One region of the Sphingobacterium lactis genome, then DNA from elsewhere that is predicted to be linked to it. Evidence: riboswitches for the same ligand, from Rfam matches in the RefSeq annotation. Region 1 holds a riboswitch; the other holds the start of a gene.

Region 1 (3,698 bases):
CTACCGATGATGGCCATGGGTGCCGCTGGAATTATCTCTGTCGTGGCAAATGCCTATCCGAATAAGGTTTCCGCATTGTCGCACCTGTGCCAGGAAGGAAATTTTACCGAAGCACGATCCATCCATCTGGAGCTGCTCAAGGCTATTGACCTTTGCTTTATCGAAGGAAACCCTGCCGGTGTCAAGTATATCATGAAGCAGAAAGGATTGGGTGAAGACCATCTTCGCTTACCATTGGTTCCAGTCGGAAAAGCTACGCAGGATGCCATCAATGCCGAAATTCAGCTACTAGGCTAAAAATATCACAGGTTGACCTAACTAAGGGTCAACCTTTTTTTATAATTTTAGGTATTCTTTTTGCAGATAACACATAAATGAAATTATAAAAATGGAAAAATCTAACCAACCGCAGCAACCGAATAAATTCGCCTCAGGTGCGAAGAAGTTTTTTGGATGGTTCTTACTTGTGCTATTCTTGATCCTTGCAGGTGCATTCTACTGGAAATATTATTTTGTTTTCGGTGACGGCGTCAAGTCTGGCGTTTTGAATTACAGCGTAAAAAAGGGGAAACTCTTCAAAACCTACGAAGGTAAGCTAATCCAGGAAGGTATCCGTTCGCAAGCTGCCGGCGGTGGCATTTCCAACAACGAGTTTGAATTCTCCATTGAAAACGACTCCATCTACCAAATTTTGTCCTTAAATAGCGGAAAGGTATTTGATCTGCACTATAAAGAATACAATGGTGTGTTGCCGTGGCGTGGAAATACCCGATATGTGGTCGATCAGATCATTCAGATGCGGGATTCGAAAAACTCCTCATTCTAAAAATAATAATTTACATAACTAGCGCTTCAATGCCTTGTTTCTGAGCTGGAAATGGACATTGAAGCGCTTTTCTTTTGAAAAAAATTGCAAAATTAAATTTGGTATCCTATATTTGCGGGGTACTTCAATAGTAGTACATCTAATCAAACCCTTCCAAAAGAATGGTCTTGATTTATAAAGAAGTGGCGAGAGACTGGCTCAATGACCCACTGGCAACCTTCAATAGGATTGAAAAGGTGCCAAATCCTGTCCGAGGCAATAAGGCTTAGGAGCATATAAATGAAAATAGACTATGATTTCAAAATTGACTACTCTAGAATTTTCGTATACCGTTGGAAAACCGACGGGGACACCCTCTTTTCATACGGCTTGTTGTGGCGGTATGGCGCGAATGCGCTAGTCGTCGAGTAGGCTATGGTATGCAATGTGCATATCTTACACTGCTTTTTCCATGACGACCACCATCCCACAATACCGTTCATCCATCAATTTTTTAACAAGACTAATAATAGCATAACATGGCAGATAATAAAAACCTAAAATTCGAAACTTTACAAGTGCACGCAGGCCAGGAAGTTGATCCAACTACCGGTTCACGCGCATTGCCAATATACCAGACATCATCTTACGTTTTCGAGAATGCGGAACACGGCGCAAACCTGTTTGCACTGAAGCAATTCGGAAATATCTATACCCGGATCATGAATCCCACGACAGACGTTTTTGAGAAACGCATTGCTGCCCTTGAAGGTGGTGTTGCTGCTGTCGCAGTCGCTTCCGGTCAGGCTGCACAATTCATTGCCTTGACCAACATTTTGGAGGCGGGTGACAACTTCGTTTCCGGAGCCAATCTGTACGGTGGTACCTACAATCAATTCAAGGTATCCTTTAAGCGCCTTGGCATTGAAGCGCGATTTGCAGAAGATACGGATGCGGATAAGATCGAAGCGTTGATCGATGACAAGACCAAAGCAATCTATGTAGAAACGATCGGTAATCCGAGCTACAACATTCCAGATTTTGACCGGATTGCTTCCGTTGCAAAGAAACATGACCTGCCTTTGATCGTCGACAATACCTTCGGCGCGGGCGGTTACCTCTTCAAACCATTGGAGCATGGAGCCAATGTTGTCGTGGAGTCGGCAACGAAATGGATCGGTGGTCATGGTACCAGCATCGGTGGTGTGATCATCGACGGTGGAAACTACAACTGGGGCAACGGTAAATTCAAACAGTTCTCAGAACCTTCCGAAGGGTACCATGGCTTGGTATTCTCGGATGTATTCGGCGAGAATGGTCCTTTCGGCAATATCCAATTCGCTATCCGTGCGCGGGTTGAAGGGCTTCGCGATTTTGGCCCTGCCCTATCGCCTTTTAACTCCTTCCTGTTGGTTCAGGGATTGGAAACCCTTTCCCTTCGTGTTCAGCGCCATGTCGACAACACGCTGGAGATTGCCCAATGGTTGGAAGCACATCCACAAGTGGAACAAGTGAGCTATCCTGGATTGAAAAGCCACCCATACCATCAGAATGCACAGAAATACCTGAAGAATGGTTACGGCGCAGTGCTTTCCTTCACCGTGAAAGGCGGTGTTGAAAAAGCCAATGAGTTTATCGATTCCTTGGAATTGATTTCCCATTTGGCGAATGTCGGAGATGCCAAATCCTTGATAATCCACCCTGCAGCTACCACGCACCAGCAATTGAGTGCCGAAGATCAGCGTAAAGCAGGCGTTGCGCCAGGACAGTTGCGCCTATCCGTAGGTATTGAACATATAGACGATATCAAAGCCGATTTGACACAGGCTTTTGAAAAGATAAAATAGGTTTTGCCCTTATAATTTTTGGAGGAAGATAGAAGAATGAGTGCAAAAACTTTTGAATATGCCGGTGAATTCACCCTGGAAAATGGCAAGACGCTGCCCCAGCTGCAGATTGCCTACCACTCCTATGGTGAAATGAACGCCGATAAATCCAATGTGATATGGGTCTGCCACGCATTGACAGCCAATTCGGATGTCTTCGATTGGTGGCCGGGACTTTTTGGTGAGGGTGAACTCTTCAACGATAAGGACTATTTTATAGTCTGCGCCAATGTCCTGGGTTCCCATTACGGAACAACCAATCCATTGTCGGTCAATCCGGAGACGAACACCCCTTATTATTTGGACTTTCCGGCCTTTACCATCCGCGATATTGTTGCGGCACACCAGCTATTGGCAGATCATTTGGGCGTAACTTCCATCAACACGCTAATTGGAGGTTCCCTTGGGGGCCAGCAATCCTTGGAATGGGCAGCCGCCAACACGATAAAAATCCATAATCTAATTGCTATCGGCACGAATGCTTTCTTTTCGCCATGGGGGATTGCATTCAACGAAAGCCAACGGTTAGCTATTGCAGCTGATGCCTCCTTTCAGGAGAAAAGAGCTGACGGGGGGCAAAATGGATTGAAAGCGGCCCGCAGTATGGCCTTGCTTTCCTACCGGACGTACAATGCCTACGGGACGACGCAGGTAGAATCGGATCCGGAGAAAACGGATGCTTACAAGGCATCCTCCTACCAGTCCTATCAAGGGGATAAACTGGTGAAGCGTTTCAATGCGTTCAGCTATTGGTACTTGACCAAAGCGATGGATAGCCATCACCTGGGCCGCGGGAGAGGCCAGGTGGAGCAGGTACTTGCAAACATCAAGGGGATTAACACCTTGGTGGTCGGCATCCCTTCGGATGTACTGTTCCCGCCGCAGGAACAGGAATTCATCGCACAGCATATTCCAAATGCGGAATACTACGAACTCCACTCTTTCTTTGGACATGATGGCTTCCTGATCGAAACGAAGACATTGACCGGCGTGATCGGGGACTTCCT
Region 2 (3,698 bases), 1.7 Mb from region 1:
AAATCAGGCTTAGCAGAGACTAAAGGTGAAGCTAAAAAAGCTGCTTTAGCTGCTGAGGCGAAGAAAAAAGAAGACAGAGCTGCTGCTATCGCTGCTAAAAACGCTCCAGTTGCTGAAGAAACAGCTGCTGAAGAAGCAGAAGAAGCTGCTGATACTGCAGAAAACACTGAAGAAACTGAAGGTTAATTCTTTCATACAGTATTCGAAAAGGCCGATTCAAAAGAATCGGCTTTTTTTGTGCATGAAATCGGGGTATAGCTGTTGCAGTTCGTAAATTTTCCCGCCAACCCGAAAGAAATCCTTATTTTTACAGATCAAATACACAACATGACAATAGATCAGTGCTTTTATATTGGTTATATCAGTAAGACCCGTGGGCTGAAAGGCGAGGTACAGTTATTCTTCGAATTCGAGGATTATATGGACCTGGACCTGGATTTAATTTTTCTGGAGGTGAACAAGAAATTGGTTCCTTATTTTGTGGATGCCATTAAGCTGCAGCAAAATAGTACGGCATACGCAACATTTGAAGATATCGACCACATCGATAAGGCGCAGGCTATTGTCCGCAAGAAAATGTATTTGCCGAACGATAAAATGCCGGAGCGGGATCCCGAGGACTTTACCTACAAAGATTTGGTCGGCTTCCTGGCAATCGAGGAGAGTGAGGGCGAGTTGGGTGAAATTACCCATGTGCAGGAAATGCCCCAACAATTTATCGCTACGGTAGATATTGATGGCAAAGACGCCATGTTCCCCCTGAACGAAGATTTTATAGTAGGAATTGACCCGGAAGAGCAGGTAATCGTGTTACGATTGCCAGAAGGCTTGATCGATATGTACTTAGAAGATTAGGAGGTTTAGACCTCCTTTTTTTATGCCCATGGCGACGGGTGCTTAAAATCGATCTACTTTTTTCGGTTAACATTTTGAGATTACAGGTCTATTAGCGATATTAGCCGTCGCTTATAGAGAAAGGCAGAGGGACTAGACCCGCTGAAGCCTTAGCAACCTGACACCAGTCAAGGTGCTACATTCTACCCTTAACGAGGAAAGATAAGCTGAAGAACCGGTCACCGCTGTGTTTTCTCTAAGCCTTAATATATTCTTATGAAAATTGTAGATCACATCAAGAACGCAAAAGGGAAGACGCTGTATTCTTTTGAATTGTTGCCACCAGCGAAGGGACAAGGTATCCAAAGTATATTCCAGACAATGGATGAACTGATGGAATTCAAGCCCCCATTCATTGATGTTACGTACCATAGAGAGGATTACCTGTATAAGCAGCACTCGAACGGCCTGTTGGAGCGTGTTTCCTATAGAAAGCGCCCAGGAACGGTAGCGATCTGTGCGGCGATTATGAGTAAATACAAGGTGGATGCGGTGCCACACCTGATCTGCGGAGGCTTCACCAAGGAAGAAACGGAAAATGCACTCATTGACCTGAATTTCTTGGGTATCGACAATGTCTTGGTATTGCGTGGCGATGCACGCAAGGGCGACGCCGATTTTATCCCTACCGTCGGCGGGCATGCGTATGCAACGGATTTGCTACAGCAGGTCGTGGATATGAACCGCGGACAATACCTGCATGAGGATATCGTCACCTCCGAGAAAACCAACTTCTGTATCGGTGTGGCCGGTTACCCTGAAAAGCATTTCGAATCCCCGAACTTCAATACCGATTTCAAATGGTTGAAGAAAAAAGTGGAAATGGGAGCCGAATTTATCGTAACCCAGATGTTCTTTAACGTGGAAAAATACAAGGAATTCGTAACGAAATGCCGTGAAAATGATATCCATGTACCTATTATCCCGGGATTAAAACCATTGACGACCAAAAAGCAATTGATTACCCTACCACGGATCTTCCATCTGGATATTCCAGAGGATTTGAGTGATGCCGTGGAATCCTGCAAAACCAATGCAGATGTTCGCCAAGTAGGTGAGGAGTGGTTGGTACAGCAGTGTAAGGAATTGATCGAATTTGGTGCACCGGTATTGCATTTCTATACCATGAGTAACCCTGGACCGACACGGAAAATCGTCGAAAAATTGGTGTAACGGAAATTGAAGAAATACCTGTATAATACCAAAGCCCTGCTGATGTCAGTAGGGATTTTGTATGTTTAGAATTTGTACCGAAAGCCCAATGTCGTATAGCCTACTAGATTTTTATACGACTGGAAGTATTCCATTCCTTGTTGGTTATCTACCAAACCCAAGGGATCGGCAGATTTCAATCCTAAATTTTGCAAAAAGTTGTCTGCCTCCAACAAGAGTTCAAGCTTATCGGATAAGCTATAGCGCGTTGAAAGGTTCATATCCAAAAAGGAATTGCTTTGCTGCCTATCTTTGATGAAACTGTACTTAAGGAATGTTTTTATCACTAATTTCTTATGGTTATAGCGTGGACCGAACAAAAGACTGTAATTTTCCTGTTTTGAGGTTTCAGAATCATTGTAATTGATGCTTGTAATCTCAGTGGATATCTTCAACATCCCATTTATCCGATTTTCTGAAAAAGAATTGACACAAGCTTGGATGATATGATTGTCTTGCACAATGGGCACCTCTTCATTTGCTAGGAATTGAAAATAGGAGTCTCGGGTTATGCGGTAGGAAACATCAACCTTAAGTGGGTAGCTATTCTTAAGCATGTTATGACTGTAATAGACATCGCCACCATATCGTTTAAGACCCTTCACGCGTTGGTAGGTCCAGAATCTATTGTTTTCTTTATTCAGGGTTTGGATGATCGTGTTCGAACTGGAATTACCAAAGACTGCCAGTTGGAAAGATTCACCTTTGAATGGCAGGTCGTACACATAGGCAATTCTACCAGCGATACGATCGAAATTTTCAAAAAACAGGTCACTTTGACCGAATAGGACGTGGTCATAACGGTCTACATTATAGGGTAGTGCTGCTGTAATCGGCGCAAAAAGTGCTGACTTATCCAGTGAAATTCTGATTTTATTCTTCTTATAGTTATCTAGGAAAATGTCGGCATTTAGATTTCCTGCGAAATAATTTACCTTTTTCGTCTGTTCCGCGAGGTAACGGTGGAGTCGGTTATAATTAAGATTTGCCTCTACGTTGACGAATTTAGTTTTAATATGCACCTCAACCTCAGGACTTAACCTGTTGCTCTTGAATTGCAGGAGATAACGGTCAACTTTGTCGAGTGTCCTGAAATAGGCAAGGCCCACACTTCCACTCATTCCTTTGGCAAAATTGTAATGTAGGCTGGAATTAATGGTATGCTCCTTGTTTTTCAATTTTATGTCATTCTCAGGATGAAGAATTGGAGAATCCGCTATACCATTACTGTTTTGCAACACCCAAAGATCACCACTGTTTTCCGTTTTCAGACTGTAACTAGTGGACCAAGCAATCTTGTTGCTAATTTTGGAATCCAGATTGATTTTATGGGCGTATATGGTGCTGCCTTGAGTAGCACGTTCTTCTACAAAAAAAGACCGCTGCTCTTGGTGATATGTAGCATTAAAACGGTCATCCCGAATAAGCTTGTCGCTATAATTGGACGAACTAAGTTCCAAAATGGATGTTTTGAATAGCTTATGCTTAAAATTAAGCATGTAACTGAACATGCTGGCCTTCAAGCTATCCGTATTGAGCCTATCGTAGAGCGAGTTGCCCAAATAGCGTGTATTGGTTTCTGAAAATTTTAA

Evidence for each region. A riboswitch is a leader RNA that binds a small molecule or an ion and turns the genes downstream of it on or off. The one in region 1 is predicted to bind S-adenosylmethionine.
Region 2: linked by a shared signal. The riboswitch ahead of G6N79_RS05280 (methylenetetrahydrofolate reductase) and the one ahead of G6N79_RS15580 (O-acetylhomoserine aminocarboxypropyltransferase/cysteine synthase family protein) in region 1 are both predicted to bind S-adenosylmethionine.

What each region holds. Positions count from the first base shown of each region.
Region 1 is NZ_CP049246.1:3,555,774-3,559,471, forward strand. It holds gene dapA (4-hydroxy-tetrahydrodipicolinate synthase) at 1-297, shown strand, start outside; gene G6N79_RS15575 (hypothetical protein) at 389-826, shown strand; SAM riboswitch class I at 996-1,108, shown strand; gene G6N79_RS15580 (O-acetylhomoserine aminocarboxypropyltransferase/cysteine synthase family protein) at 1,345-2,652, shown strand; gene G6N79_RS15585 (homoserine O-acetyltransferase family protein) at 2,689-3,698, shown strand, end outside.
Region 2 is NZ_CP049246.1:1,206,697-1,210,394, forward strand. It holds gene G6N79_RS05270 (30S ribosomal protein S16) at 1-186, shown strand, start outside; gene rimM (ribosome maturation factor RimM) at 328-855, shown strand; SAM riboswitch class I at 964-1,063, shown strand; gene G6N79_RS05280 (methylenetetrahydrofolate reductase) at 1,111-2,067, shown strand; gene G6N79_RS05285 (peptidase associated/transthyretin-like domain-containing protein) at 2,133-3,698, opposite strand, start outside.